Regions from separate parts of the Agrobacterium sp. GW821-FHT02D03 genome, predicted to be linked through region 3. Evidence: riboswitches for the same ligand, from Rfam matches in the RefSeq annotation. Region 3 holds a riboswitch; each other region holds the start of a gene.
What was found. A riboswitch is a leader RNA that binds a small molecule or an ion and turns the genes downstream of it on or off. The one in region 3 is predicted to bind thiamine pyrophosphate.
Positions count from the first base shown of each region.

Region 1 (10,148 bases), on a different contig from region 3:
CGCCCATGAAGCGCGCTACGAAAGCCGTTGCGGGGCGCTCGAACACCTCGCGGGGTGCGGCGGCCTGCTCGATGCGTCCGTCATTCATGACAACAATGATATCGGCCAGCGCCATGGCCTCTTCCTGGCTGTGGGTCACATGCACGAAGGTAATGCCGAGCGAGGTCTGGAGCTTTTTCAGCTCTGCACGCATGCGGATCTTGAGGAAGGGATCGAGTGCGGAGAGCGGCTCGTCCAAAAGCAGCGCTTCCGGGTCGGTGATGAGCGCGCGGGCAAGGGCGACGCGCTGCTGCTGGCCGCCTGAAAGCTGGGCAGGACGGCGGGTCGCATAGGGCTCAAGCTGCATCAGCTTCAGCATTTCGAGCGCTTTAGCCCGCCGGGTCTCCTTGTCCGCGCCCTTCATCTTGAGGCTGAAGGCGACATTGTCGACGAGATCGAGATGCGGGAAAAGCGCATAGGATTGAAACATCATCGCCGTGCCGCGCTGGGCCGGCGGCAGATCGGTGACGACCGTATTGCCGAGCCGAACATCGCCGCTGGAAATGGTTTCATGGCCTGCGATCATGCGCAGTGTCGAGGTCTTGCCGCAGCCGGACGGACCCAACAGACAGCAGTAGCTGCCCGCCGGTATTTTCAGGCTAATGGCGTGAACGGCCGTGGTGCTTCCATAGACCTTGGTAACGGCGGCGATGTCTATCTCGGCAGCTTTGCTCATGCATGATCCCCTGCTTGTTGCAGATGAACTTGCATAAGCCGTGCCAATTTCAGGCTTACGTGTCTAACCGATTGAAACGGCAGCGCTTTTATTTTAGCTGGCGCGACTTTGATCAGCCTCTGCCACTTGCATGCACAAAAAAGCAGCTATTGTTTTCAATAGCGGGCAGGATTGTATGCAATTTTGCGGGAGCGATGGCCGCTTTGATGTTTCCACGTCGCGACTTTCGCGATAGTAAGAAAATAAATCGGGAAAAAGCAATGACACTTTCGCAACTCGAACCCGACATGGACAACGCGCCGGGGGATCGCGCGCAAGCAATTCGCGATACCTTGCGCGATGCGATCGCAGATCGCCGTCTCACACCGGGAACGAAGTTATCAGAGGCCGAAGTCGGCGCGCTCTTCGATGTCAGCCGTACGGTCGTACGCGCTGCCTTGCAGATGCTGAGCTTTGAGGGACTGGTGAGGACGGAGCGAAATAGGGGCGCTTTCGTATCCAATCCATCGCCGGATGAAGCCCGTCAGGTCTTTGCATCTCGTCGCCTCATAGAACAGGGCATCGTTGCCGCAGCGGTGGAACGGATCACACCCGAAGGCATCGCCAGCCTGCGCGCCCATCTGCAAGAGGAAACGCGATACCAGCATGAGAGGGGGCCTTCTGCCCGTCGAGCGGAGATCAAGGCTTCAGGCGATTTTCACCTGCTCCTGGCCTCACATGCCGGCAACGCCATTCTCGAAAAATTCATGGGCGAACTCGTCGCCCGCTCCTCGCTTGTCATCGCCCTTTATGGCCGATCCGGCATTTCAAGCTGCGGCCATGGCGATCACTCTGCCATTCTCGACGCGCTGGAAGCTCGCGATGGAGAAAAGGCCCATCGGCTGATGATGCATCACATCGATCACATCGAGGCCGATCTCGATCTGCGTGTGAAGGAAGGCCTGGCGCTGAAGGAAGCGCTGGCGCTGTAACAAAAGCCGTGCGCGCAAGCGCCGCACGGCCGTTGTGTTATGCCGCGTAGCGGCTGATTCCGAGGTCGGCGGTATCGATGTCCGGCTTGTTGCCCGACACCAGATCCGCCAACACCCGCGCCGAGCCACAGGCCATAGTCCAGCCGAGCGTTCCGTGTCCGGTGTTCAGGTAAAGGTTCGCGTAGCGCGTCGCGCCAATCACCGGCGTGCCATCCGGCGTCATCGGCCGCAGTCCGCACCAGAATTTCGCCTGGGATTGATCACCGGCACCACCGAACAGGTCTTCCACCGAATGTCTCAAGGTCGCCTGGCGTTTGGCGGGCAGATCCTTGTTGAAGCCGGCAATTTCCGCCATGCCGCCCACGCGGATGCGGTCGCCGAGGCGGGTAATCGCCACCTTGTGCGCCTCATCCATGACCGTGGAGATCGGCGCCTTGGCCGCATCGACGATCGGCACGGTGATCGAGTAGCCCTTGACCGGATAAACCGGCAGGTCGAGACCGAGATGCTTGAGAAAATGCGGCGTGTAGCTACCAAGCGCGCCAACAAAAACATCCGCTTCGATCAGGCCCTTGCTCGTCTCAACGGCCTTGAGGCGGTTGCCTTCGACGATAGGGCGCATGATGCCGGTGTCGTAGATGAACTTGACGCCAGCCTGCTCCGCCAGTTTCACCAGCTCCGAGGTGAACATGAAGCAGTCGCCCGTCTCATCGCCCGGCAGCCGCAGGCCACCGACGATCTTGTCCCGCGCGGAGGAAAGACCCGGCTCTACTGCAACGCAGGCGTTACGATCAAGAATCTCGTAAGGCACGCCACCGGCTTTGAGAACCTCGACGTCCTTGCCGATACCATCGAACTGCTTCTGGGTGCGGAAGACTTCCAGCGTCCCCTGCATGCGCTGATCGTACTGAATGCCGGTCTCGTCACGAAGCGCCATCAGGCAGTCGCGGCTATACTCGGCGATACGTACCATGCGGCTCTTGTTGACGTTGTAGCGCGCAGCCGTGCAGTTGCTCAGCATCTGGATCATCCAGCGCCAGGCAGCGGGATCTGCGGTGGGGCGAATGATCAGCGGCGCGTGCTCCATGAAGAGCCACTTCAGCGCCTTCATCGGAATGCCGGGTGCTGCCCAGGGCGAGGAATAGCCCGGCGATACTTCGCCGGCATTGGCGAAGCTGGTTTCCAGTGCCGCTGCCGGCTGGCGGTCGATCACGGTCACGGAATGTCCGGCCTTGGCGAGGTACCAGGCTGAGGTGACGCCAATGACGCCGGCTCCAAGAATGGTAATGTTCATGCTGGCCTCACAGGTTTCGAGCAATAGTGGAAGAAGCGGCAGCCTGCTTTTCCGGATAAATATAGCGACGGCGATAGCGCTGGCCCAGCCGCGTCAGTATTTCATAGGCGATCGTGACTGCATCCTCGGCAATTGCCTCGAGCGGCTGGTTCGGGCCGATGATTTCGACGAGGCTGCCGTGGGTGAGCGTGCCTTCGGGAAGGGCGGAGATATCGAGCGTGATGCTGTCCATCGAAACGCGCCCGGCAATAGGAAGCCGAACGCCGTTGAAATAAGCGGCACCTCGGCTGCTCAGCGCGCGCGGCAGCCCATCGGCGTAGCCTGCGGCAATCGTTGCCAGACGGGTATCGGCTTTGGTGCGCAGCGAGGCACCGTAGCCGACGAAGCTTTCAGCCGGCACTGTACGAGTTTGAACCACGGCAACGCTCAAGCCGACGACCGGCTTCATCGGATTGGGATGAACTGCCGATGGCGCGCCCCCATAAAGCGCGATACCCGGTCGCATCAGGGCGTTATGGTAGTCCGTGCCGAGAAAGATGCCGCCGGAATTGGCAAAGCAGACCGGCACACCGGGAAACTGCTCGGTGGTTTTGCGCATAACGTTAAGCTGCAGCGCATTGGCCTCATGATCCGGCTCGTCGGCGCAGGCGAGATGGCTCATGATGCAGGCAAGATCGATGCCTTTGAGCATGGCTGGTGTCGCCAACAGCCTTTCCACCTCGTAAGGCGCCAGTCCTAGCCGCGACATGCCAGTGTCGACTTGCAGGGCAGCGGGCAGAGTCTTGCCAAGGACGGCGGCTTGCGCCGACCATTGGGCGACCTGCTCCAGCGAGTTGAGCACCGGAATGATATTCAGCGCAGAGCAGGAGGTTTCGTTTCCGGGCTGGAGGCCATTGAGAACGAAGATTTTCGCATCGGGCGCGATGTGCAGACGAAGAGACAGCGCCTCATCAATATGAGCGACAAAGAAGTGCCGGCATCCCGCATCGTAGAGGACGGGCGCGACGATATCGGCACCAAGACCATAGGCATCTGCCTTCACCACGGCACTTGTCAGCGCATGCGGCGCCTTGGAGGCAAGCGTCAGATAGTTGTCACGAAGGGCTGCAAGATCGATCGTCAGATAGCCGCTTGCGCCACCTTGAGCTTTCTGCTGCTGGAGGGTCATGTCCATTGTCGTTCCCCTTGTTCTTTTGGCAACAGAGTATTGCAATGATCCTTGAATTTAAGCAGGGTAAGGCGAAGAAAATTCGATAAATTCGTTTTTCTTGCAATTTCATGCGATCAATCGGAATGAAATCATGTCTGCTCTCGACGCTACCGATCGTCATATCATCCGCCTGCTTCGGCTGAATGCCCGCATCAGCAATGCCAAGCTTGCCGCTGAGGTGGGGTTATCGCCGTCCGCTTGTTTGCGTCGCGTGGATATTCTGGAGAGGGAAGGCGTCATTCGCGGCTATACGGCCATCACCGGAAGTGCTGCCGGTGGAGAGGTGATTTCGGTCATCGTCCAGATCACCCTCGACCGGCAGACGGAGGATTTTCTCAATCGCTTTGAAAATGCCGTGCGACGCTATCCGGAGGTGCGAGAATGCTATCTCATGACCGGCGGCTCGGATTATTTTCTCCGCGTCGAAGTGGAAACGGCGGGCGATTTCGAGCGGGTCCACAAGGATATTCTCTCCAAGCTTCCGGGCGTCTCACGCATCCATTCGAGCTTCGCCATCCGCAATGCGCTCGCCGCCCCCAAGCCGCGTGCGACGGAGCGCAAATCTTGATCGGCAAGGCTCCTCAGGGCGCCCACCAGCGGTAAAAATGATGAACCGGCCCGTGACCATGACCGACCTTCAGGTCGCGGCCTGCGGCCAGTGCACCCTGGAGATAGTCCTTGGACAGGCCGACGGCATCCGTCAGCGGTAGGCCGAGCGCCAAATGGGCCGCAATCGCTGCCGCAAGCGTGCAGCCGGTGCCATGGTCGTTCTTCGTCTCGATGCGCGGCATGGAAAATTCTTGAATTGTCTCGCCGTCCATCAGAAGATCGGCGCTCTTTGATCCGGTACCGTGGCCGCCCTTGATCAGCACAGCCTTCGCACCAAGCGCCAGGATCATCTCGGCCTGTTTCAGCATCGCGGCACGATCGGTGGCGATGCCGGTTCCGGTCAGCAGTGCCGCCTCAGGAAGGTTCGGCGTGGCAAGCGTTGCCTGTGGCAGCAATTCGCTTCGAAGCGTTTCGATTGCTTCCTCCTGAAGCAGCCTGTCACCGGAGGTCGCTACCATCACCGGATCAAGGATGACCGGTTGGGGCTGGCTGCGCAGTCTCTCGGCGATCGTTCGTATCGTGTCGATACGCGAGACCATGCCGATCTTGATCGCCTTGATATCGAGGTCGGAAAACACCGCATCCATCTGCGCAGCAATGATCGTGGCGGAAATATCTTCAACCGCGGTCACGCCCTTGGTGTTCTGTGCGGTGATGGCGGTGATGACGCTCGCACCATAGACACCAAGAGCGGAGAATGTCTTGAGGTCGGCCTGGATGCCGGCACCGCCGCCACTATCGGAACCGGCGATGGTCAACGCAATGGCGGTCATGGGCGTGCTCCTATCGCGTCATCCACGGCATTGCGAAACGCCTTGGCTGTCGTTGCTATATCGTCCGTGCGGAATAGGGCGGAGATCAGCGCCACCCCATTGGCACCTGCTGCAATCACGTCAGGAACGCGCTCCAGCGTGATGCCGGCAATCGCGCCAACCGGCAGGTCAGGTCGCTCATTGCGCAGGTATGTCCTGATTTGCTTTAGCCCTGCAAGGCCCACAGGCGTATCCGGATTGACCTTGGAGGTGGTTTCGAACACCCCGCCAATGCAGGCATAATCGGCCGGCGCTTGCGCGACGTGTCGGGCATCAGCCATGGATTTGACGGTGAGCCCAATGATTGCATCTGGGCCGAGAAGCCGCCTTGCCGTGTCCCCGTCCATATCGTCCGCGCCGAGATGCACGCCATCCGCGCCGGTTGCCATCGCGACATCGACCCGGTCGTTGATCACCAGCGGCACGCCGGTGCCCTTAAGGGCTTCAACGATGGTTCTCGCCTGGTCGATCATCTGGCATGTGGAGGCCGTCTTGTCGCGATATTGGATGATCGTTGCACCGTTATGTGCTGCCAGAGCTGCAAGCTCGGCAAGCGGCGCGATATCGCTGAGAGAGGCGTCGACAATGGCATTCAGCCGGTAATCAATCTTCGTCATGTTCGATCCTCGCATGGGAGAGTATGTCTTCGCTCTTCAGGTTGAAGAGGGCGTCCAGAAAGGCGACTTCGAACGATCCTGGCCCGCTGGCATGTCTGGCCGCGATCTCTGCGGAAACGCCGGTAACAGTCAGAGCCGATGCTGCAGCCAGCATCGCATCCGGCTCGACGGCCATGAAGGCGGCAATGATACCGCCGGAAAGGCATCCGGTTCCCGTCACCTTTGCCATCAGGGCATGGCCGTTGACGATCCGGACCTTGCGGTCGACATTACTCAAGCGATCCACCGCTCCCGTCTGAATGCGCAATGCACCACCGACGTCGCCGATAACCGCCATTTCTGCCGCGTTCCCACGTGTGATCGAGGGGTGCAGCCGGCTCAATTCATGGGCGAATTCTAGCCGTGAAGGGGAGTAGTCGCAATGGACCGGATCAACGATCCAGGGTTTGCCCTGGCGATTGGCAATAGCGACGGCGATGCGGATGACCTTGCGGCGCGCTTCGTCCAGCGTCCCGAGGTTGATCGTCAGCGCATCCGTCTTCGTCACGAAGCTTTCGATTTCCTCTTCCGACGATGTCATTGAGGGAATGCCGCCGATTGCGGTGATGCCGTCAGCGGTAAACTTCTGCACCACCGTATTCATCAGGCAGTGGACACGCGGTCGTCGCTCCCGCACGAGAGCCAGAAGGTCTGCCGCTTTTTCTGCGGTGGGAAAGCTTGCCATCAGCCGTTCATCTCCAGACACGCGGTTTGCGGACCCGGATAAGCATGACGCATGGAAAAGAAAGCTGTGCCTGACGGCGACTGTTCCGTTCCTACGCCGGTATGAACCGGATCAGGTTCAAGGGTCCGGCTCACCACCATCTCAGCATCGTTCGATGCTCCCCTCGGAATGCCTGACTCTAAATGAGAAATAGAACCTCGTGTCAAGGCGTTTGACAGACCAGTTCAAGTCACATGGCTGCAATCGAATTCGGCGAACGGCTTTGAACTTCCTGATTGTTGTTGCGTTGAACTGCCTGGCACGGTGTATGCCAACCTGTTCGCGCTTTTGCCGTCGGACGGATATAACGACGTTGAACTGCGCTTGCTTGGATGATCCCGTAAATGTCTGACTGGTCTTTGACGTCGCTGCGCCACAAGTATCTGACATTCCCGACACTGCTGCGATCGATACCGGTCGGGGTCGTCCTGGCTGCCGGTATCCTTGCCACCTCATGGACGCATGACCTTTTAAGCGACCACTACGATATGGTGGTCCATACCTATGAAGCGATCGATACCACCAAGGACGTCTTGATCGCGCTTGATGATGCCGAAACGGGACAGAGGGGCTATCTCGTCAGCGGCGACAAGCGCTATCTCGCGCCGTATGAGAAGGCGATGGAGCGCCTTCACCTGCTTCAGAACGATTTGATGACCAGGATATCGGACAATTCCGGGCAGGTTGCCCGCGTCAAAGCGCTCGACGCATTGATCGAGAAGAAACTTGAAGAGCTGAAGCACTCAATATCGCTCTATGATGACGTCGGTGCCGATGCCGCCCGCACGAACGAAATTGGCTACATGGCTGTCGGAACGATGGACCGCATCCGCGATATCATCGGCGAGATCACCGTCACCGAGCATACATTGCTGGACACCCGGCACGCCGAGGTCGAGGCCGATGAATTCCGCATCAGGGTTGTGGCGATCATCGTGGGCCTGGCTTCGTTCCTCACACGTGCTGGCGTCGAGATGTACCTAGCTCGCCGGTATCGTCTGATCCGGTCATGAGCCGCCAAAGCATGGTCTAAGCAGAACTGCGCAGCGGTGTTCCGACGACGACATGCGAACAACAGGACCGTAAAGCGCAAGAGCACATCTGAAAGATCGCGAAGCGCTCCTATTCGACTTACAAAGAACGCGTCTCCCTTTTCGAACCGATGCCTCATGCTTCTTCGACGGCCGGTTCCAATTTTTCGAGCCGGTGCTGTGTAGTAGCGTCCAGCTTGCGGAAGTCCGGCAAGGCGATGGCTGCTTGCTCCAACGCGTCGATAAGTTGAAGCACGTTCGTGCGAAGCGAATGACCCGGCGCTGTGACGACCTCCCATCGGAACGGTATGTGGAAAGAAAGAGGCAGCACGGCGATGTCTTTGATGGGAAGCGCTCGGATGGACGTGGATTCCACGATCGCAATTCCCAGGCCCGCCCGTGCCATGGCGATGGACGTATGGGCGGAATTGCTGTTGAGGATGCCGCCGGTCTCGACGCTTTCGGCACCCATGGCTTGTTCCAGTTCGACGCGTAGCGGATGAGGGCGCGCGGGTGCGATGACGCTTCGGCCGGCAAGGTGCTTTGAGGTGAGAAGTCCGGCATGAACAAGCGGATCGTCGTGCCTTAGAACGGCGACGTGAGAAACCTCGCCGATCCAGTGCGTTTCCAGCCCGGCCTGATCGACCGGCAGGGTGACCAAACCAATATCGGCAGTACGGGCCAGCACCGCGGCGATGACGTTCTCGCAGCTTGTACTGCGAATATGCACCTCATTCGGAAAGAGCGGCTCCGGCAGTCGCGCGAGCGCCAGGGGTGCAAGGCTTGCCGCAAGTTCTGGCACCGCCGTGATCTCCATCGCGCGGCCTGCTGCCGTTTCGATATGTCTGCAGTTTTCGCTGATGGTGCGCAGACCGCCCAGCAGAAGCTCGACCTTGGAGAAAAAGGCGATGCCCTGTGCCGTCGGAAAAATCCTCGGGCCATTGCGATGAAGAAGCGTAAATCCGATGTCTTTTTCAAGATCCTGGATCAGCCGGCTGATGACAGGCTGGGCTTTTCCAAGCGCCTTGGCGGCTCCCGTCATACTGCCAATCGAGATCACCGCCACGAAGGCTTCCAACTGCCTTGTATCGAGATAGCTGTCGATCATGATTGGCCCAACAAGACAAACCCGCTTGAGCGTCCCTCAGCAAGCGCTCTTCAAGTGGTAGGTCATGACGCTATAAGTGGCAAGGACAATAGTCCCACAACCTCGCGTGCTACAACACAATGCGTAGATTCAAAGGTAAAGTGTCCTTGTGCATCCAATAGTGTGCACGGCGCTTTATACGCGAGGCCGTCATAGTCAAAACGGCGTATTGCGGCCTACTCGCCTGCCATGCCGGGGATCTGATTGACGGTGATCATCTGCCGTATCGTGCGATCCGCCACACGCTCCGCCCGCGCTTTCGATTCATGCTCGTCCTCAGGAAAAGCATAGGTCATGTAGGAGAGCGACGTTTCCAGATCATTGTTGTTATGGCCGAGGATGGCGGCGAAATAGCTGTTCTTCGTGACATTGGCGGGCGCGAAGTTGCGATAAGCGATTTCGGCATAGAGGTGCCGTAGCCCATAGGGCTTCGGCGGCTCTTCCTTCGGCCAGATGTCCTCGAATTTCGCGATTATTGCATCGCGCAGCGGCAGTCTCGCATCGGTGGAAAACTCGTCCACGTTCATGCCGAGCCAGAGCTTGCCATCGCTGCTGTTTCTCAGGCGTCGATAGGCCTCGAGCACGATCTTGGCTTGCTCCAGAACCGGAATTTCATAGGTGATGCCGTATTTCGTCCCTTCGCCCTGCTTCGTCTTCGCCTGCCCGTTGAACAGCACGCTCCATTTGGAGACGCCATTGCCATAGGGCGCTGGCGTGAACTCGGCCTGGGTGAAGACTTCGAAGGGGCGCCGACCGGTGGTGCCGATCAGGCCGATGCCGATCGTCAAAGGGTCCTCAGAGTGAAGGAAGCGCCGGCAGCGTCGCATCACCTCGGAATAATGTGCGAAGGTGATCAGCGAGCCGTGCTTGGTGGCGATCTTCGCCATTTTGGCTTTGCGCGCGTCATCGTAGAGCTGCGGCGTGCCAGCGGCGATGCGCAGCATGGGATGCTGCTCGCCAAATGCCTCGCGAATGGCAT
Region 1 is NZ_JBWKVN010000002.1:986,796-996,943, forward strand. Features, by position in the region: gene AC07U5_RS17920 (ABC transporter ATP-binding protein) at 1-715, opposite strand, end outside; gene AC07U5_RS17925 (GntR family transcriptional regulator) at 976-1,686, shown strand; gene AC07U5_RS17930 (D-amino acid dehydrogenase) at 1,724-2,980, opposite strand; gene alr (alanine racemase) at 2,988-4,154, opposite strand; gene AC07U5_RS17940 (Lrp/AsnC family transcriptional regulator) at 4,282-4,758, shown strand; gene thiD (bifunctional hydroxymethylpyrimidine kinase/phosphomethylpyrimidine kinase) at 4,772-5,572, opposite strand; gene thiE (thiamine phosphate synthase) at 5,569-6,228, opposite strand; gene AC07U5_RS17955 (hydroxyethylthiazole kinase) at 6,215-6,952, opposite strand; TPP riboswitch at 7,024-7,126, opposite strand; gene AC07U5_RS17960 (CHASE3 domain-containing protein) at 7,336-8,004, shown strand; gene AC07U5_RS17965 (LysR family transcriptional regulator) at 8,159-9,130, opposite strand; gene telA (telomere resolvase TelA) at 9,346-10,148, opposite strand, start outside.
Region 1: it holds a riboswitch for thiamine pyrophosphate, as region 3 does, so the genes downstream of both, AC07U5_RS17955 (hydroxyethylthiazole kinase) here and thiC (phosphomethylpyrimidine synthase ThiC) in region 3, are expected to answer to the same signal.

Region 2 (10,148 bases), 140 kb from region 3:
CCCCTCAATGATTTTGCGCTTGCCTTCGGCTCGTCGCGCACTATGTCCAACGTGGCTGAGGGCGAAATTCGCCTTCGCCTCAAAAGCGGCAAGGCGATCGTGCTTGCCCGTCCCTACGATCTGACCGGAGCCTGATGCCTTGGCACCCCCCATTCTGAAACTCGACGATATCAAGCTGACATTTGGCGTGACGCCACTTCTGGATGGCGCCAACCTGCAGGTGGAGCCGGGCGATCGTATCTGCCTCGTCGGTCGAAACGGGTCGGGCAAATCGACGCTGATGAAGATCGCCGCCGGTCTTGTCGAAGCGCAGTCCGGCGAGGTCTTTCGTCATCCCTCCGCGACAATCCGCTACCTGGAGCAGGCGCCGGATTTTGGCGCCTATGACACCGTGCAGGCCTATGCCGAATCCGGTCTTGGACCCGGCGACGATCCCTATCGGGTCAGCTATCTGCTGGAACATCTGGGTCTGACCGGCCAGGAAAATCCATCGAGCCTTTCCGGTGGCGAAGCGCGTCGTGCGGCACTTGCCCGCGTCATGGCGCCTGAGCCGGACATCCTGATGCTGGACGAGCCGACCAACCATCTGGATCTTCCGACCATCGAATGGCTGGAAAGCGAATTGCAGCAGACGCGAAGCGCGCTTGTGCTCATCTCGCACGACCGTCGCTTCCTGGAGAAGGTTTCGACCGCCACCGTCTGGCTCGATCGCGGCCAGTCGCGTCGTCTCAGCCGTGGCTTTGGCTACTTCGAGGAATGGCGCGACAAGGTGCTGGAAGAGGAAGAACTGGAGCAGCACAAGCTCGGCAAGGCGATCGAGCGCGAAGAGCACTGGATGCGCTATGGCGTGACGGCACGCCGCAAGCGCAACATGCGCCGCGTGGGAGAATTGCGTGACATGCGTGCGGCTTATCGCGGCCACAAGGGTCCGCAGGGCTCCGTGCAGGCAACGGCCGTGGAGGCGCGCGAATCCGGCAAGCTGGTGATCGAGGCCGAGGCCATCACCAAGTCCTATGGCGATCGCACCATCATCGCGCCCTTTTCGCTGCGTGTGCATCGCGGCGATTGCATCGGTCTCGTCGGGCCGAATGGTGCAGGCAAGACCACGCTTCTCAAGATGCTGACCGGTGAGTTGGCGCCCGACAGCGGCACGGTGAAACTCGGCACCAATCTGGAAATCGCGACACTCGATCAGAAGCGCGAGGACCTCAATCCTAACGATACGCTGGCGCATTACCTGACCGATGGCCGGGGCGAGAGCCTGCTGGTCAATGGCGAGCAGAAGCATGTGACCGGCTATATGAAGGACTTTCTGTTCCAGCCGGAACAGGCCCGCACGCCGATCCGCAATCTGTCTGGTGGTGAGCGCGCGCGTCTCATTCTGGCGCGAATCCTGGCAAGACCGACCAACCTTCTCATCCTTGATGAGCCGACGAACGATCTCGATATCGAGACCCTGGATCTGCTTCAGGAAATCGTCGCTGGCTTTTCCGGCACCGTCATTCTCGTCAGCCATGACCGTGACTTCCTCGATCGCACGGTCACGTCGACCATCGCGCCCGCCAACCCGGATGCGCCGGATGGCCGCTGGATCGAATATGCTGGCGGCTATTCCGACATGATGGCGCAGCGCAAGGGCGCGGCCGAAGACAAGAAGCGTTCCGAAAAGCAGGAAAAGGCGAAGGCCTCTGCAAGCGCAGCGACCAGTGCCGAGCCTTCCAAGGCCAAGGGCAAACTCTCCTTCAAGCAGAAGTTTGCGCTGGAAAACCTGCCGAAAGAAATGGAAAAGCTGCAGGACGAGATCGCCAAGCGCGAAGAGCGCATGGCCGATCCGCAGCTCTTCGCCAAGGACCCGGCTGCTTTCAACAAGCTGGCAGACGAAATGGCGAAGCTTCGCGAGAAGCTGGAGGCCATGGAGGAAGAATGGCTTGAGCTTGAGATGCTGCGCGAAGAGATGGAAGGCTAGTCCAAACCATCTTTGACAGGTCGTGAAATATGCGGTTCTCTATCCAAAACGGAGGAGCCCCACCATGCGCATGATCTTCGTCAATCTGCCGGTGAAGAATATCGAGACATCGAAAGCCTTCTTCACCGCGCTCGGCTTCAGCTTCAATCCGGAATATTCCGATGAGCGAACGCTGTGCATGATCGTCGAAAAGAACATCTTCGTCATGCTGCTTCAGGAAGAACGCTTCCGCGATTTCATCAATGGCGAGATCGCCGATGCCAATCGCGGCACGGAGGTGCTGACCTGCCTTTCGGCGTCCAGCCGCGAGGAGATCGACAGCATGCTGAAGACAGCGCTGTCTTGCGGTGGGCGAGAGTGGAAGCCGGTGCAGGATCACGGCTTCATGTATGCCGCAAGCTTTCAGGACCCCGATGGCCATGTCTGGGAACTGGTTTACATGACGGAGCAGGCATAGGCGCGCGGCGTCACGTCTTGCCAATAACCGATTGTGTCATTACATCTTTTCTCGCTCTAACGGGGTGCTTTGTCGAAAAGACAAGGCTGAGAGGCTTTGGCCAACCCGAAGAACCTGATCCGGTTAACACCGGCGGAGGGATTAGACGGCTTCCATCCAGACGCCTATTCCCGTAACCCATTCGAGAAGGTGTCTGATGTATCGTCGTTTTCTGCTGTCCGGCCTCGTCGCCGCATCCTTCCTCCTGCCGAGCCTTGGTGCTGCGCAAGATAAAAAGGTTCTCACCGTCTACACCTATGAAAGCTTCGTTTCCGAATGGGGTCCCGGTCCCAAGGTGAAGGCGGCGTTCGAGAAGACCTGTGATTGCACCGTCAATTTCGTCGGCGTTGCCGATGGTGTGGCGCTGCTCAATCGCCTGAAGCTGGAAGGTGCCAGCTCCAAGGCGGATGTCGTGGTCGGCCTCGATACCAACCTCATTGCCGAAGCCAAGGAAACCGGGCTCTTCGAAGCATCGGGCATCGACGCCTCCGCGGCAAAGGTGCCGGGCGGCTTCAAGGACGATGTCTTCGTTCCCTATGATTACGGCCACTTTGCCGTCGTCTATGACACCCAGACGCTGAAGAACCCGCCAAAAAGCCTGAAGGAACTGGTCGAGGGCGACCCGTCGCAGAAGATCGCCATTCAGGATCCGCGGACGTCGACGCCGGGTCTTGGCCTGCTGCTCTGGGTCAAGTCGGTCTATGGCGACAAGGCGCCGGAAGCCTGGGCAAAGCTCAAGGATCGCGTGCTGACGGTTACGCCGGGCTGGTCGGAGTCCTACGGCCTCTTCACCAAGGGCGAAGTGCCGATGGTGCTTTCGTATACCACGTCGCCCGCCTATCACATGGTGGCCGAACACAGCGAGCGCTATCAGGCCGCAAGCTTCGAGGAAGGCCATTACATTCAGATCGAAGTCGCCGGTCTGTTGAAGAACGCACCGGAGAAGGAGCTTGGCAAGACGTTCCTTTCCTTCATCCTGACGCCTGGCTTCCAGGATGCCATTCCGGAAAACAACTGGATGATGCCGGTCACCACCACGTCGCAGCCGCTGCCGGATGCCTTCAACAAGCTGGTCCAGCCGACAAAGACGTTCCTGATGTCGCCGGAAGAGGTGGCGAAGAACCGCAAGGCCTGGATTGATGAGTGGCTGACCGCGATGAGCGTGAAGTAATCTCACGCGGACCCCGCCCGTGATTGCGCGCAGCGACAGAAGACGGTTCCTGATCAGTGGCATGGCGGCCTTCACCGCCGTGTTGCTCTTCATCGGGCTTGCGGTCGCAGCGCTGCTTTCCTTCGATACACAGGCGGCGTCGAACGCCCTCTTCGATACCTACACGCTGCGCATTCTCCGCTTCACGCTCTGGCAGGCGATACTCTCCACCGTCCTTTCGGTGACGCTCGGCCTACCGGTCGCACTGGCGCTGGCACGCCAGCGGGATTTTCCTGGCCGTGTCTGGATTATCCGTTTGATGGCGGTGCCGATGGGTCTGCCGGTGATCGTCGGCGCGCTTGGGCTGATTGCCATCTGGGGCAGGCAAGGGCTGCTCAATGCAGCACTTCTCTCTGCGGGCGTGGAACAGCCTTTCAGCATCTATGGCCTATCCGGCATTCTCATTGCCCATGTCTTCTTCAACCTGCCGCTTGCCGTGCGCTTCTTCCTGGCGGGGCTGGAAAGAATGCCCGGCGAATATTGGCGCATGAGTGCCGTGCTCGGTATGAATTCCCTCTCCACGTTCCTCTTCATCGAATGGCCGGTGGTACGGAGGCTCGTGCCGGGTGTGGCGGGCCTGATCTTCATGCTCTGCGCCACGAGCTTCACGCTTGTCCTGCTGCTGGGCGGCGGTCCGGCTGCGACGACCATCGAGGTCGCGATCTATCAGGCGCTCCGCTTCGATTTCGATCCGCCACGTGCCATTGCCCTGTCGCTGATGCAGATTGTGATGACCGGCCTGCTTCTGGTGCTGCTCTCGTTTCTGCCGGGCGTGGAAGCGGAGGGTCAGACGCAGGGCGAGAGGGTTCGTCGTTTCGATGCCGCTCGCCCATTGGCGCGTCTTTGGGATGGGCTTGTCATTGTTCTTGCGATGCTGCTGGTCGGGTTGCCCCTCGTTGCCGTCGCGGCCTACGGATTGACTGCCGATCTGTGGCGTCTTTTGAGCGCCGAGATATTTCGACGTGCGGCCATCACCAGTCTGTCGATCGCGCTTTTCTCGGCCACGCTCTCTGTTCTCGTCTCCGTGGCGCTCATCCGGGCGCGCCAGGTGGTTGCGGACAACAATGCACCGGCGTGGGGTGCAAGGCTTCTTGCGGCGACTTTGGGCGGCGGCGCTTCGATGGTGCTTCTGGTGCCACCCGTCGTGCTGGGCAGTGGCTGGTTTCTGCTGTTGCGCCCCTTTGGTGATGTGTCCGTCTTCGCGCCATTCCTCGTGGCGCTCATCAACATGCTGATGGCCTTGCCCTTTGCCATGCGCGTTCTCGAACCCGCCTTTGCCACTCATCAGGCAAGAACCGGCAGACTGGTTGCCAGCCTCGGGCTCACGGGCTTTTCCCGCTTTCGCCTGATCGATCTTCCCGTCCTGTGGAGAGCCTTCGCCATGGCCTTTTCCTTTGCCATGGCACTGTCGCTTGGCGATCTCGGAGCAGTTGCTCTCTTCGGCTCGGAACGCTTCGTCACCTTGCCGTGGCTCGTCTACAGTAATATGGGCAGCTACCGCACCAATGATGCGGCGGGCTATGCCTTCATCCTCGGCGTCATTTGCCTCATCCTTGCAGCAGGTGGCGTGTCGCGCCAATCCGAGAGAGCGAAAGCAGCAGCATGAAAAGCGATCGGGCAAAGGTTACGCTGGAACAGGTCTCGCTGCAGCTTGGACAGCAGCACTTCTTCTTCGACACGTCCGTCAAGGAAGCGAAGGTGACCGCGGTTGTTGGTCCTTCCGGTTCGGGCAAGTCGACGCTTCTCAACCTCGTCGCAGGTTTTGAAAGGCCGACAGGTGGTCGCGTGCTGATCGGGTCTGACGACATGGGTGGACGCGATCCGGCGGCAAGGCCGATCTCGCTGATCTTCCAGGACAACAACCTCTTCGCCCATCTCGATATCGCCACAAATATCGGCCTCGGGATCAGCCCGTCGCTCCGCCTGACACAGGACGACAAGGCAAAAATTGCGTCAGCTCTTGAACGGGTCGGGCTTGCACATTTCGAAAAGCGGCTGCCCTCCAGCATGTCCGGTGGTGAACGCCAGCGTGCAGCACTTGCGCGCGCACTGGTTCGTCAGCGCGCCGTCATGCTGTTGGACGAACCCTTTGCAGCGCTTGATCCCGGCTTGCGCGCCGGAATGGCGGGGCTGTTGAAAGAGCTGCAATCGGAAAACGGCAACACGGTTCTCCTCGTCTCCCATCACCCGGACGACATTCGCCGTCTTGCAGACGCGGTGGTGTTTCTGTCGGATGGCAAGATCCTGTTTCAGGGTGCGACGGAGGCCTTCTTTTCCGCCACAGACATTCCCGAGGTCGGAGCCTTCCTCCAGAAGTAGTGCGGGACCGTGCCACAATTTGGACGCGGCGCAATGTCAATCCTGCAAATAGACAGTGAAGGTGCGTATTTTTTGCACTTGCCAATCAGGCTCAACTATTTGAGACATATATAGAGAACGTCTTTTGTCAGGGTCTTTCCGCAGCATAGATCGTTTTTGGGATCGTTTTGGATGTTCAGGCATTCTGGTGCCTGTGGGGTTTAAGCTGATATTCTGGTCTGCATATAACGGATGATCAGGAACGTTTGGAGCGGACTGGCAGGATGATGACGCGTGTGAAGGCCGTAAATGGCCGCTCCGGTCACGATATGGAAAAGCGGTCGATATCGCGGCGAGGCATCATAAGCCTCGGGGCTGCGGCATTGATGCTGTCTTCATGCCAGTCGCTGTTCAGCCCTGCCTATCAGTCCTCGCTGAAGCCTTCCGACAATCCGCAGACGGTGGAAGAGGTGCAGAAGAACGATCCGCGCGCACAGATGGGTGCGCGTGAGCATCCGCGCATCGTCGCGAGCTATGGCGGCGAATATCACGACGAGAAGACCGAGCGTCTGGTTGCCCGCATCACCGGCGCGCTGACGGCGGTGTCGGAAAATCCGCAGCAGTCCTATCGTATCACCATTCTGAACTCACCGGCCATCAACGCTTTCGCGCTGCCAGGCGGCTATCTCTATGTGACGCGCGGTCTTCTGGCGCTTGCCAACGATGCCTCGGAAGTGGCGGCGGTACTGTCGCACGAAATGGGCCACGTCACAGCCAATCACGGCATCGAGCGTCAACGCCGCGAAGAAGCGGAAGTGATTGCCAGCCGCGTCGTGGCGGAGGTTTTGTCCAGCGATCTCGCCGGAAAACAGGCGCTCGCGCGCGGCAAGCTTCGTCTTGCGGCCTTTTCGCGCCAGCAGGAATTGCAGGCGGACGTAATCGGCGTGCGGATGCTGGGTGAGGCGGGCTACGATCCTTACGCCTCGCCACGCTTCCTCGATTCCATGGCGGCCTATGCGCGCTTTACCTCGGCCGATCCCGATAGCGATCAGAGCCTCGACTTTCTATCGAGCCACCCGAATACGCCGCAGCGTATCGAACTGGCCAAGCGCCATGCGCGTGCCTTCGGCCAGGAAGGCCAAGTCGGCGACAAGGGCCGCGACTGGTTCCTCACCGGCATCGATGGGCTGCTTTATGGCGACAGCCCGCAGGAGGGTTATGTCCGTGGCAACACCTTCTTGCATGGAAATCTCGGCATTCGTTTCGATGTGCCGGAAGGGTTCCAGATCGACAACAAGGTCGAGGCGGTTCTGGCAACCGGCCCCGGTGATATGGCAATCCGCTTCGATGGCGTTGCCGATCCGAAGCAGACCAGCCTGCCCAACTACCTGACCAGCGGCTGGGTGGCCGGCCTGTTGCCGGACACGGTGCGGGAAATACAGGTGAACGGCCTGCCGGCTGCAACGGCGCGCGCCAGCGCCGACAAGTGGGATTTCGATGTCACCGTCATTCGTGTCGGCGATCAGATTTTCCGTTTCCTCACCGCCGTGCCGAAGGGCAGCGCGCAGTTGGAGACGGTCGCGAACCTCCTGCGCTCCAGCTTCCGCAAGATGACGCCTGCGGAAATCTCCGCGCTGAAGCCGCTTCGCGTGCGCGTCGTTACCGTTAAGCCGGGCGAAACGGTCGCTTCGCTTGCCGCACGGATGATGGGCACCGATCGCAAGCTGGAACTCTTCCGCGTCTTAAATGCGCTGAGCACCACCGCCGCGATCGAGCCGGGGCAGCGGGTCAAGATCATTTCGGAATAAGCAGGGCGCTGTCCGACAACGCCCCTCATTTACCCACTTCCGTTCAAACCATCGGAACGTCGAACACTTCGCCAGGACGCATCGGGCGAAAGTTTTCACGCGCGACGTTTTGATCCTTCAGGGCCGCTTCGAGCGCGATGATCGGTGCGTCGATCGCTTCATCGGTCAGTTGCACCGTGCCCCAATGGTGGCCGCAGGCATAAGCGGCGTTGCAAATCTTCATGCCTTCCACCGCCTCCGCCGGATTTTGGTGCTGGCCCTTCATGAACCAGCGCGGCTCATAGGCGCCGAAGGGCAGGTTGGCGAGGCGGAAGCTGCCATGTTTCTTGGCGGCAGCGTGGTAGTTCAGCCCACTGTGAAAGCCGGTGTCGCCGATATGGTAGATCTTGCCGCCGGGCGTCTCGATGACGAAGGCGGCCCAGAGCGCCATGCGCCTGTCGTTCAACCCGCGTGCCGACCAGTGGTGGCAGGGCTCGAAATGGACTTTGACGTCGGGGCTGACGGCAATCGCATCGCCCCAGTCTCCGACCGAAATCTTCGCAGCCTGCACCTTGGTGCGGATGATCGCGTCATTGCCAAGCGGCGTGACGAAAAGCGGCTTGTGCTCGACATGCAGCCGATGCAGCGTTTCGAGATCGAGATGGTCGTAGTGGTTATGGGTGACGAGAACGAGATCGATCGGCGGCAGGTCCTCGAAGCGGATGCCGGGCGGATTGACGCGCTTTGGTCCCACAAAGCTGAACGGACTTGTGCGCTCCGACCAGACCGGATCGACCAGAATATTCAGCCCCGCCGTCTGAATGAGGAACGAGGCGTGGCCAACAAAGGTGACGCGCAGATCTTTTCCTTCGACGCGGGCGTCTGGTTTCGCGGTCGGATAGGGGCTTGGATAGTTCTCCGGCCACTGAGCTCTCTGGCCGTTGAAGCGCCATTTCATCAGGTCGCTAAAACCATTCGGCTGCTCCCCATTGGGATTGAAGAACCGCGTGCCGTCAAAATGATCGGAGGCAGGGCCCTTATAATAAGCGCTGGCATAGGAACGGCTGGCAAAAATGCCGCCGCTTGCAAGCAGCAGGCCACCAATGGCGGAGAGGCGAAAGAAGTTTCGACGGTTCATAATATTAGCTATAGGAAGTGCACCGGTAAACAACAAGCGTCTGACCCGTAGAAGAAGCGCCTCGAAGTCGACAAATTGACGGCGCTTCGGCCAAAACTGCGGACTTGCCTTGACTTTGGCGCGCATTTCCTGTTTATCCCGCCGCATCAGCTGGCAGTTTCAAGACTCCAAGCCACCGACCGGGACCCGTCAAGGTATAAAGAGATCCCGGAGGTCAACACCCGACAGCGCGACGCGCCCTCGGGTGCTTTTTGGCTTTGCCCATTTCCGGGCGTCTTGTTTTTGCCGGCAAAAGCACCGACGTTTCGGGAAACCGAAACGAAGAAGGATGAAACGATGTTTGAAAACCTCCAGGACCGCCTTGGCTCCATTTTGAATGGACTGACCGGCCGTGGCTCGCTTTCGGAAGCCGATGTTTCCGCAGCGCTGCGTGAGGTTCGCCGTGCGCTTCTGGAAGCGGACGTGGCGCTGGAAGTCGTTCGTACCTTCACCGAAAAGGTGCGTGAAAAGGCGGTTGGCGCTTCTGTCCTGAAATCCATCAAGCCCGGCCAGATGGTCGTCAAGATCGTCCATGACGAGCTAGTCGAAATGCTGGGTTCGGAAGGTGTTTCGGTCGATCTGCATGCGCCGGCACCCGTCGTCATCATGATGGTGGGTCTGCAGGGTTCGGGTAAGACCACCACCACCGGCAAGATTGCCAAGCGTCTGACGGATCGCGAGAAGAAGAAGGTGCTGATGGCATCTCTCGACACGCGCCGCCCCGCCGCCCAGGAACAGCTGCGCCAGCTCGGCGTGCAGACCGGCATCGACACGCTGCCGATCGTTGCCGGCCAGTCGCCGACCGATATCGCCTCGCGCGCGGTCCAGGCGGCCAAGCTTGGCGGCCATGATGTCGTGATCCTCGATACCGCCGGTCGTACCCACATCGACGAGCCGTTGATGCTGGAAATGGCCGATATCAAGAAGAAGGCCAATCCGCACGAAATCCTGCTGGTTGCCGACAGCCTGACCGGTCAGGACGCCGTCAATCTGGCGCGCAATTTCGATGAACGTGTCGGCATCACCGGCCTCGTTCTGACCCGTATGGACGGCGATGGCCGCGGCGGTGCAGCGCTTTCCATGCGTGCCGTTACCGGCAAGCCGATCAAGCTCATCGGTACCGGCGAGCGGATGAACGAACTGGATGAGTTTCATCCACGCCGTATCGCAGACCGCATTCTCGGCATGGGCGATATCGTTTCGCTGGTCGAAAA
Region 2 is NZ_JBWKVN010000001.1:394,511-404,658, forward strand. Features, by position in the region: gene AC07U5_RS01800 (thiamine diphosphokinase) at 1-135, shown strand, start outside; gene AC07U5_RS01805 (ABC-F family ATP-binding cassette domain-containing protein) at 140-1,966, shown strand; gene AC07U5_RS01810 (VOC family protein) at 2,031-2,423, shown strand; TPP riboswitch at 2,474-2,581, shown strand; gene thiB (thiamine ABC transporter substrate binding subunit) at 2,620-3,633, shown strand; gene thiP (thiamine/thiamine pyrophosphate ABC transporter permease ThiP) at 3,653-5,278, shown strand; gene AC07U5_RS01825 (thiamine ABC transporter ATP-binding protein) at 5,275-5,991, shown strand; gene AC07U5_RS01830 (M48 family metalloprotease) at 6,300-7,778, shown strand; gene AC07U5_RS01835 (MBL fold metallo-hydrolase) at 7,822-8,895, opposite strand; gene ffh (signal recognition particle protein) at 9,232-10,148, shown strand, end outside.
Region 2: it holds a riboswitch for thiamine pyrophosphate, as region 3 does, so the genes downstream of both, thiB (thiamine ABC transporter substrate binding subunit) here and thiC (phosphomethylpyrimidine synthase ThiC) in region 3, are expected to answer to the same signal.

Region 3 (10,148 bases):
TTCAGGTGCCCGCGCAAACCGCAGAGCCCGGCAGGGCGGTGCGCGTGCATATTCCGGCACGAGACGTGATGCTGGCAACGGTGCGACCGGAGGGTTTGAGCGCGCTCAACATTGTCGAAGGCCACGTGACAGGCATGGCGCTTGGCGATGGGATGGCGCTGGTGCAGGTGGCGTGCAGCGGCACCCTCATCCAGTCGCGGGTAACGAGCCTTTCCATCGAGCGGCTGTCGCTCAAAGCCGGAAGCCCGGTCTTCGCCATTGTCAAATCGGCGGCACTTGACCCTTATTGAATGGGCCCTATTGAGAGGGCGCATCCTGAGCCTTGCGATCGTCGGCTGCGCGGTTGGCGTCCAGCCAGTCGAGATCGGCCTGCAGCGTCTCGCGCATCCGCGCTTCCATGCCGCGAAAGCGCGCCAGCAGCTCTTCGCCAAAAGGCGTCAGCCCCGCACCGCCACCCTGCTTGCCGCCGCGCTGCGATTCGATCACTGGCTCTTTGAACATGTGGTTCAGCGCATCCACCAGCAGCCAGGCACGGCGATAGGACATGTCCATGGCGCGTCCGGCCGCAGAGATGGAGCCGGTGGCGGCGATATGCTCCATCAGCTCGATCTTGCCGCGTCCAAGCCGCTCGTTAGGCGGAAAATCCACCCGCAGCACGAGTTTGAGAGGCGGGCGCGATGGCGTGTCGCTCATGGCTGCGCGGCTCCGAAGCGATCCCGCCAGGATGGTTGCGCGCCCTCATGCGGAAGCGCGCTCGCCTCGAACACGCCGCGGGCAATGGCACGCGCCATGACCAGCGTGGCGAGATGGCAAAGTTCGGCAAAATCCGTGGGCTGCGTGAGCGCTTTTTTGCCCGTCGCTGCGGCAAACATCGTGTCGCCATCGCTGGACAGATGCGAAGGCAGCACGGCGCGCGCAAGCCCGTCATGCGCCATAATCGAAAGCCGATGCGCCTGCGCCTTGGTGATCACCGCATCCGTGACCACCGCGCCAATAGTTGTGGCCGTCAGCGTCACGCCCTTGATGCGCAGCGCCGTATCGGCCTCAGTGAACTGTGCTGGTAAGCCAAGCCCGCCAAATTCGCCATTGCGTTCGAAGGGGGCAGACCAGAAGTTTTTCGTCGTGCCAACCGTTGCCGAGCCCAGGGCATTGACCGCGACGATCGCGGCAATCGTGATACCGGTGGAGGTCTTGGCACTGGCAGAGCCCAGCCCGCCTTTCACGGTCGCGGTCGTGGCACCCGTTCCAGCGCCCACGGTGCCGAGCGCAAAGGGTTCCCGCGTGGCAGCCTTGAACGCCTCGTACCCCATGTCGCGATAGGGCGAATGCAGCCCCCAATCCTTGTTGCCGCCATTCAAGAGATCCATCAGGATCGCCTGCGGCACGATCGGCACGCGGGTATTGCCCACCGGAAAACCGCGCCCGGCTTGGCGCAACCCCGCCTGCACCCCACCCGCTGCATCGAGCCCAAAGGCCGATCCGCCGGAAAGCACAAAGGCATCCACCGCCTCCACCGTCATGGATGGATCAAGAAGCGCCGTATCGCGCCCACCCGGCGCGCCACCCAGAACCGAGCCGGAGGCAATCGCCGGTTCATCGAAAACGATGGCCGTCACGCCGGAGCCGAGCGTAAGATCGGTGGCATGGCCCACCGCAACACCGTCAATATCGGTCAGCAGATTATGCAAGGGCGGCATTCCTTTTGTTGTCGTGCCGGTATCCCGCTGTGAGGATGTGTTGTCAATTGCAGGATAGTCACTGTTGCCGGGGGTCAGCCTCACCCACCCTCATTCCTGTGCTTGTCACAGGAATCCAGTCAGACCAAGTCTTTGGTTTGAAAGGGCCTTTCTCGTCGCGCAGACGCGCGACTGCTAGATTCCTGTGACAAGCACAGGAATGAGGGAAGGAGGATATCCCCGCCGTCACCACTCTTCGGCTCTTTCAGTGTCCGGCGAGACGGACCGCACCCCCCTCTGTCCTGCCGGACATCTCCCCCTCAAGGGGGGAGATCGAACCGTTGCACCGTCTCGCCCCTTGAGGGGGAGATAGGACATGCGAAGATAGCCCCTGGCCGATCTCCCCCCTTGAGGGGGAGATGCCCGGCAGGGCAGAGGGGGGGCGGCAAATCCAGACCAGACATTCAAACCGGACAGCAGTGGATCAAGTCCGGGAGGACGGGGAATGCGCTCACCCTAAAAATAGCCTCACGAAAACACCGCCGTCCCGATCACCGGCGTCGACGGCACCGCCATGTCGCGGGGCTCGAGCATGCCGGAAAGATAGGCCTCACGCCCTGCCGTCACGGCTTTCGCAAAGGCGCCCGCCATGATCACCGGGTTGCCGGCACCGGCGACGGCCGTGTTGAGCAGCACTGCATCATAGCCAAGCTCCATCACCGTTGCCGCATGCGAGGGGCGGCCAAGGCCGGCGTCGACGATCATCGGCACATCGGGAAAATGCGCCCGCATGGATTTGAGCGCGGCGAGGTTCAGGGGCCCCATGGCGCTGCCGATCGGTGCGCACCAGGGCATCAGCACCTTGCAGCCCGCATCGATCAGTCTTTCCGCGACCACCAGATCGTCGGTCGTATAGGGGAAAACCTCGAAACCCTCGTCTGCGAGAATTCGCGCCGCCTCCACCAGCGCGAAGACATCCGGCTGGAGTGTGTCGTGATGGCCGATCACCTCCAGCTTGATCCAGTTGGTCTTGAACACCTCCCTCGCCATCTTTGCCGTCAGCACCGCTTCCTTGGCGGTATGGCAGCCCGCCGTATTGGGCAGGATGAGGCGGTCGAGTTCGCGGATCATCTCGAAGAACTGCCCGCCCTTTTTGCCGCCTGCCGTTTCACGCCGCAGCGAAATGGTCAGAATGTCGGTCCTGCTGGCGCGAACGGCATCCGCCAGAACGGCGGGCGACGGATAGCGCGCAGTACCCAGCAGCAGCCGTGAGCTGACATCGCGATCATACAATCGAAACATGGTTCATCCTCCCTGCATCGGGGAAAGGATTTCGATCCGGTCGGAATCCTTTAAGTGAAACTGCGGGCGATCCTGCGCATGCACGAGATCGCCATTGACGGCTGTGGCTAGCCAGTCGCCCTCGTAATCGAGCGCCGAGAGCAGTTCAGACAGCGTGGTGGCGGAAAGATCATGCACTTCGCCGTTGACGTGAATCCGCATGGGATACCTCCTTGTGGTCTAAAATGTCGGCAGCCTGCCGCGCCATGGCTGGCGAAAGCAGGAAGCCGTGCCGGTGCGCGCCATTGATTGAGAGCCTCTTGCCATCCTCAACGATGCGCGGAAGATTGTCAGGAAAGGCAGGCCTGATGCCGGTTCCGGTTTCGATGATCTGCGCCTCGCCAAAGGACGGATGCAGCGCGTAAGCGGCGTTCAGGAACTCCATCATCGAGCGGGCAGAAATCGGCCCCGCCTCCTCCGTCTCGATCATCGTCGCGCCCACCATGAAGCGCCCCGGCTCACGCGGGACGATGTAGAGCGGAATGCGCGGATGGAGGAGCCGTACCGGGCGCGACAGCGAAACCTCATGCGTGGCGAGATAGAGCATTTCACCGCGCACGCCCCGAAGTCCTGAGAGCGATCCGACCCGCGCATGGCCGGTGCAATCGACGATGCGATCGAAGCCGCCTTCATCGGGTGGCCCTCCGCCCAGATGGAAGGCGACGCCGCTTGCCACAAGACGCTGGTGCAGCGCCGCCATCGCCAGTCTCGGGTCAAGATGGCCCTCGCCCTCGAAGAACAGCCCATGGCGAAAACGCCCGGCAAGGTCCGGCTCGAGTGCTGCAATCTCATCCTCATCCACCAGCCGGTAGCCGCTGGTGCGGGAGGCAAAGCGGGTGAGTTCCGCCTTGTCCCGTGCGGGTGCGACCACCAGGGTGCCATGGCGTGTGACGAGGCCGGGTGCGGCCTCCTCCCACCAGTCGAGTGCAGTTTGGCCGAGATCGAGCACCGCCTGCTCGGCGCTCTCCCTTTCGCACCAGGGCGCCAGCATGCCGCCGGCAAACCAGGATGCGCCGTGGCCGATCTGCGGCGCGGTATCGAACACCGTCACCGCACATCCGCGCCGCGTCAGCTCAAGAGCAGCCGTCAGACCGGCAACGCCTGCGCCTTTGATCAGGATGCGCATCTCATTCACCGGCCACGGGCTTTTCCAGCGGCATGTAGAGATCGCCACCCTGACGGAATTTTTCCGCCATCGCCTCCAGCCCCTCCTTCTGGGCTTCGGCGCGGATATCATGGGAAATGCGCATGGAGCAGAATTTCGGCCCGCACATGGAGCAGAAATGCGCGACCTTGTGCGCTTCCTTCGGCAGCGTCTCATCGTGATAGGAGCGTGCCGTTTCCGGATCGAGCGACAGGTTGAACTGGTCTTCCCAACGGAATTCGAAGCGGGCGCGAGACAACGCATCGTCCCGCAACTGCGCCGCCGGATGCCCCTTGGCGAGATCGGCGGCGTGCGCCGCGATCTTGTAGGTGATGACCCCGACCTTCACGTCGTTGCGATCGGGCAGGCCCAGATGCTCCTTCGGCGTGACATAGCAGAGCATCGCCGTGCCGAACCAGCCGATCATCGCCGCACCGATGCCCGACGTGATGTGGTCGTAACCGGGTGCGATATCGGTCGTCAGCGGTCCAAGCGTGTAGAAGGGCGCCTCGCCGCAGGTCTTCAACTGCTTGTCCATGTTTTCCTTGATCTTGTGCATCGGCACATGGCCGGGGCCTTCGATCATCACCTGGCAATCCTTGGCCCAGGCGATCTGCGTCAACTCGCCCAGCGTCTCCAGCTCGGCAAATTGCGCGGCATCGTTGGCGTCGGCAATCGAGCCCGGGCGCAGGCCATCCCCCAGTGAAAACGACACGTCGTAGGCGCGACAAATGTCGCAGATCTCGTCGAAATGCTCGTAGAGGAAGCTTTCCTTGTGGTGATGCAGACACCACTTGGCCATGATCGACCCGCCGCGCGAGACGATGCCGGTGACGCGATTGACGGTCAACGGAATGTAATGCAGGCGGACGCCGGCATGGATGGTGAAATAATCCACGCCCTGCTCGGCCTGCTCGATCAGCGTATCGCGAAACACCTCCCAGGTCAGATCCTCGGCAATGCCGTTGACCTTCTCCAGCGCCTGGTAAAGCGGCACCGTGCCGATCGGCACCGGCGAATTGCGGATGATCCATTCGCGGATATTGTGAATGTTGCGCCCGGTGGAGAGATCCATCACCGTATCGGCACCCCAGCGCGTGGCCCAGACCATCTTCTCCACCTCTTCCGCCATGGAGGAGGTGACGGCGGAATTGCCGATATTGGCGTTGATCTTCACCAGAAAATTCCGCCCGATGATCATCGGCTCGGCTTCCGGATGGTTGATGTTGGAGGGGATGATGGCGCGACCAGAAGCCACTTCCTGGCGGACGAATTCCGGCGTCACATGATCTGGAATATGCGCGCCGAAGCTTTCGCCATCGCGCACAAGCTTCTCCTGCGCCGCCTCGCGTCCGAGGTTTTCGCGGATGGCGATATACTCCATCTCCGGCGTGATGATGCCCGCCCGCGCATAGGCCAGCTGGGTGACGGCTTTGCCCGCCTTGGCGCGCAGCGGCTGGTTGCGCACGGGAAATTCCGGCGTCAGTCGCTCGCCGGTGGCAAAGCCATTGTCTTCCGGCTTCACATGCCGGCCCTCATAGGCTTCGACATCGCCACGCGCCAGAACCCATTCCTGGCGATGACGCGGCAGACCGGCATCGATGTTCACAAGATGTGTCGGATCGGTATAGGGACCGGAGGCATCATAGACGGTCACCGGCGGCTCGCCGGCGGTGGGATGGACCGCAATTTCGCGCATCGGCACGCGGATATGCGGGTGAAGAACGCCCGGCTTGTGCACCTTGGTGGAGGCGGGCAACGGACCGGTGGTAACGGTTGGGGTAAGATTTTTAGCGGCAATGTTCATCGTGAGGCTCCAAAGCAAAACAGTGGAGACCCAGTTCGAGCATGAAGACGAAAAGCGCGGGATAGGAAAGATGACGGTTCCCCGGCGTTAAGCCGGTTCTGCCAGAATGCCCGCGTTTGCACCGTCCCTACGCCAGTATGAACTGGATCAGGTTCAACGGGTCACTGCGCGCTCTAGCAGTATCTCAGCCCCTTGCCGGGACCCCCCTGGTGAATGCCGCAATCAAAAACCTCATGGCGCCGATTGTCAAGCTGGCAGCTGGTTGCGCCAAAAGAGGGCGGTGGTGAAACCACAATTGCGTTGGGCGCCAAGCAATGTCACCGGAAATTAACCGCACCACTTATGACAATGTTATGTTTTTAAATGTAACTCAGAAGTTACGCGATAATGCCTCCAGTTAAAGGGAGATACTTGGGATGAATTCTACTATCCGTGACGTGCTGGCAAAATTCGGTCAGCTTCCCGTTTCCGTCGACACGCTTGCCGACGATGCCGATCTTTATGCCGCGGGCCTGTCCTCCTTCGCCTCCGTGCAGCTGATGCTGGGCCTGGAAGAGGCCTTCGACATCGAGTTTCCCGACAGCATGCTGAACCGCAAATCCTTTGCCAGCATCGCCGCCATCGAAACCACGGTCAAAGCCATTCTCGACGGGAAAGAGGCTGCCTGATGAACCTCGCCGTCGCGCCTCACCGTGAAGCACTGAGCGCCCGGGCGGCGCGGGTGGCGGCAATTGCCGCAAAACATGCCGATGCGGTGGATACCGAAGGCCGCTTCCCGAAAGAGGCCGTCGACGCGCTTCGCGAGGAAAAGCTGCTCGGCATCCAGGTTCCGGTTCACATGGGCGGCGAAGGCGCCACCATGCTGGAGCTTGCCGATATCTGCTCCATTCTCGGCCAGGCCTGTTCGGCCACCGCAATGATCTACGCCATGCACCACATCAAGGCCTCGAGCCTGGTGGAGCACGGCGAAGAAAGCCAATGGCACAGCGCCTTCATGCGCCGCCTGGCAAACGAACAATTGCTGCTGGCCTCCGCCACCACCGAAGGCGGCATTGGCGGCAATCTTCGCAATTCCATCTGCGCCATCGAAGTGGATGGTGACATCTGCCGCCTGGAAAAGGACGCGACCGTCATTTCCTATGGCAGCGAAGCCGATGCCATTCTCATCACCTCGCGCAGCAACAAGGATGCCGCTCCCTCCGATCAGGTGATGACGGTGTTTTTGAAGGACCAGTATAGCCTGGAGCGCACCCATGTCTGGGATACGCTTGGCATGCGCGGCACCTGCTCCGACGGTTTCCTGTTCAAGGGCGAGGCGCCGGCCGAACAGATTTTCCCCAAGCCTTTTGCCGAAATTGCAGCGCAATCCATGCTCGCCACCTCGCATCTTCTGTGGAGCGGCGTGTGGTACGGCATCGCGTCCGACGCGGTAGCGCGGGCGCAAAGCTTCGTACGCGCCGCCGCCCGCAAATCGCCAGGATCAGCACCGCCCGGCGCACTGCGACTGGCCGAAGTGTCGAACAAGCTGCAGATCGTCAAGTCCAACGTGATTGCCGGCATCAAGGCCTATGACGAGACCAGAGCCGACCCGGACAAGCTGATGTCGATGGGCTTTGCCATTGCCATGAACAACGTCAAGATCTGCTCGTCCGAGACCATTCTGGAAATCATCGACCATGCCATGCTGATCTGCGGCATCATGGGCTACAAGAACGGCACGCCCTATAGCCTTGGCCGCCATCTGCGTGACGCGCATTCTGCCCGGCTGATGATTTCTAATGACAGAATCCTGAGCAATTCCGCCAATCTCCTGCTGGTTCAAAAGCAGGATACGAGCCTTCTGAGGTAGGACCATGGACGCACAAACATCTTTCCTCGACAGGCTCTTCGACAAGGGTTTGCTCATCGATACCGGCGTCGACGGGCTCTATGGCCGAAGCGGTCAGTTCGAAGACGTGATCACCGGCCTCGAAAGCCTGGTCAGCAAAGTGGGTGCCGGCGATAAGGCCGAAGCGATCCGCTTTCCACCCGGCATCAACCGCGCCTATTTCGAAAAAAGCGGCTACATGAAGAGCTTCCCGCAGCTCGCCGGTACCGTCCATTCCTTCTGCGGCTGCGAGCTCGACCACGTCAACCTGTTGAAGACAATGGATGAGGGCGGCGACGACTGGGCAAAAGACCAGAAGATCACCGATATCGTGCTCACACCGGCCGCCTGCTATCCGCTCTATCCGACCATCGCCAAGCGCGGCAATCTGCCCGATGGCGGCGGTCTCTACGACATCCAGTCCTACTGCTTCCGCCATGAGCCTTCCAAGGACCCGGCGCGCCAGCAGCTCTTCCGCATGCGCGAATATGTCCGCATGGGCACCGAAAGCGACGTCACCGATTTCCGCCAGCTGTGGATGGATCGCGGCGTGGCAATGATGGAAGGCATCGGCCTCGACGTGAAGCTCGATATCGCCAACGATCCCTTCTTCGGACGCGCAGGCCGTATGCTGGCCAACAACCAGCGCGACCAGAACCTGAAGTTCGAACTGCTGATCCCGGTCACGTCGACGGCCAACCTGACCGCCTGCATGAGCTTCAACTACCACCAGGATGCCTTCGGCGCGAAATGGGGTCTCAATCTCGCAGACGGCTCTGTCGCCCACACCGCCTGCGTCGGCTTCGGCCTGGAGCGACTGGCGCTCGCCCTCCTTGCCAAGCACGGGCTGGATGTCGATCAATGGCCGCAGTCGGTTCGCGACACGCTTTGGAACTGAGGCCTAAGAGGTACGCATGACGGCAATTTTTGCGGCCCTGAGCCCTGAGAGCCATGTCCCTCACCTGCTCCACGCATCCGACAGGATGTGGCCGGAAACCAATTGCTTTGTCGATTTGTGGATCGAGCTTGTGGCCTCGTGCGGCCTGCCGCCCGAAGCCATGTTCGGCTTTACCCTGACGCAGGACTTCGAGGGCGACCACTTCACCTTCTTCAAGATGCCGCTCGAAGACCTCGAAGCGCTCTATGGCATCCGCTCGACCGAGCTTGCGATCTTCGACGATGTCGAAACCCATATCGAAACGCAGCTGAAGCGCGGCCGCATTTCCCTGATCGAGGTGGACAGCTTCTACCTGCCGGATACCCATGGGGTCGGCTACCGAAACGATCACGGCAAGACGACGATTGCCATCAACCGCATCGATCGCGCCAGTCTCAAGCTCGACTATTTCCACAATGCCGGCTACTTCGCGCTGGAAGGCGAAGACTATGCCGGCGTGTTCCAGCACCACTTGAAAGAGGGCGAACCGCCCTTCCTGCCCTATGCGGAATTCGCCAAGTTTCCGGAAAAGCCAGTCCCCGAAGAACGCCGCCGCGCAGTTGCAAAGCGCCTGCTGGTTCAGCATTTTTCCAGACGACCGGCGGACAATCCCATCCGGGCATTCTCGCAGGTCTTCCCGGCACAGGTGGAAAAGGTTGCCGACCGGCCCTTCGGCTTCTTCCACAAATACGCCTTCAACACACTACGCCAGCTCGGCGCCAATTTCGAACTCGCCGCCAGCCACCTGCAATGGCTTGCCGGACCACAGGCTTTCGATGACGCAGCCGCCGAGGCGCTGAAGATCGCCGAAGTGGCAAAGACGGTGCAGTTCCAGCTGGCACGCGCCGTGGCGCGTCGCAAATTCGAGCCGCTCGCCACCGCTCTTAATCCCGCGGCTGACGCCTGGGACGCGCTGATGGCGAAGCTCAATTCCCATCTCGACACCGCCAGCGAGGCCGCGTGAGCGCGAGCTTTCGACATGACGCCCTCTCCGGCCAGTGGCTGACGGAGGGTTGGACGCTGACATTGACGCAAGCCAGTGCCTATGAGCGCCCATCCGACATCCCGGCAAATTCGGAAAGCCTTGCAGCACCGGTTCCCGGCACCGTCGCCGAGGCGCTGGAGAAGGCTGGTAGCTTCGACCGCTTCGACCCACAACCGCTCAACCATCTCGATGCCTGGTACCGACTGACGCTCGAAACCGCTGCCCTGCAAAGCGCGACGCTGCATTTCGATGGCCTTGCGACCATCGCCGACATCTATCTGAACGACGAGCCTATCGCGCACGCATCTAGCATGTTCGAGGCGCTTGAGGTTGGCGTCACGCTTTCCGGCACGGATGAGCTGGCGATCTGCTTTCGCGCCCTGAAACCCCA
Region 3 is NZ_JBWKVN010000001.1:533,283-543,430, reverse strand. Features, by position in the region: gene modC (molybdenum ABC transporter ATP-binding protein) at 1-290, shown strand, start outside; gene AC07U5_RS02455 (winged helix-turn-helix domain-containing protein) at 298-693, opposite strand; gene AC07U5_RS02450 (P1 family peptidase) at 690-1,697, opposite strand; gene AC07U5_RS02445 (thiazole synthase) at 2,205-2,978, opposite strand; gene thiS (sulfur carrier protein ThiS) at 2,982-3,179, opposite strand; gene thiO (glycine oxidase ThiO) at 3,148-4,143, opposite strand; gene thiC (phosphomethylpyrimidine synthase ThiC) at 4,145-5,968, opposite strand; TPP riboswitch at 6,075-6,186, opposite strand; gene AC07U5_RS02425 (acyl carrier protein) at 6,385-6,636, shown strand; gene AC07U5_RS02420 (acyl-CoA dehydrogenase family protein) at 6,636-7,817, shown strand; gene AC07U5_RS02415 (amino acid--[acyl-carrier-protein] ligase) at 7,822-8,733, shown strand; gene AC07U5_RS02410 (DUF1839 family protein) at 8,750-9,736, shown strand; gene AC07U5_RS02405 (glycosyl hydrolase 2 galactose-binding domain-containing protein) at 9,733-10,148, shown strand, end outside.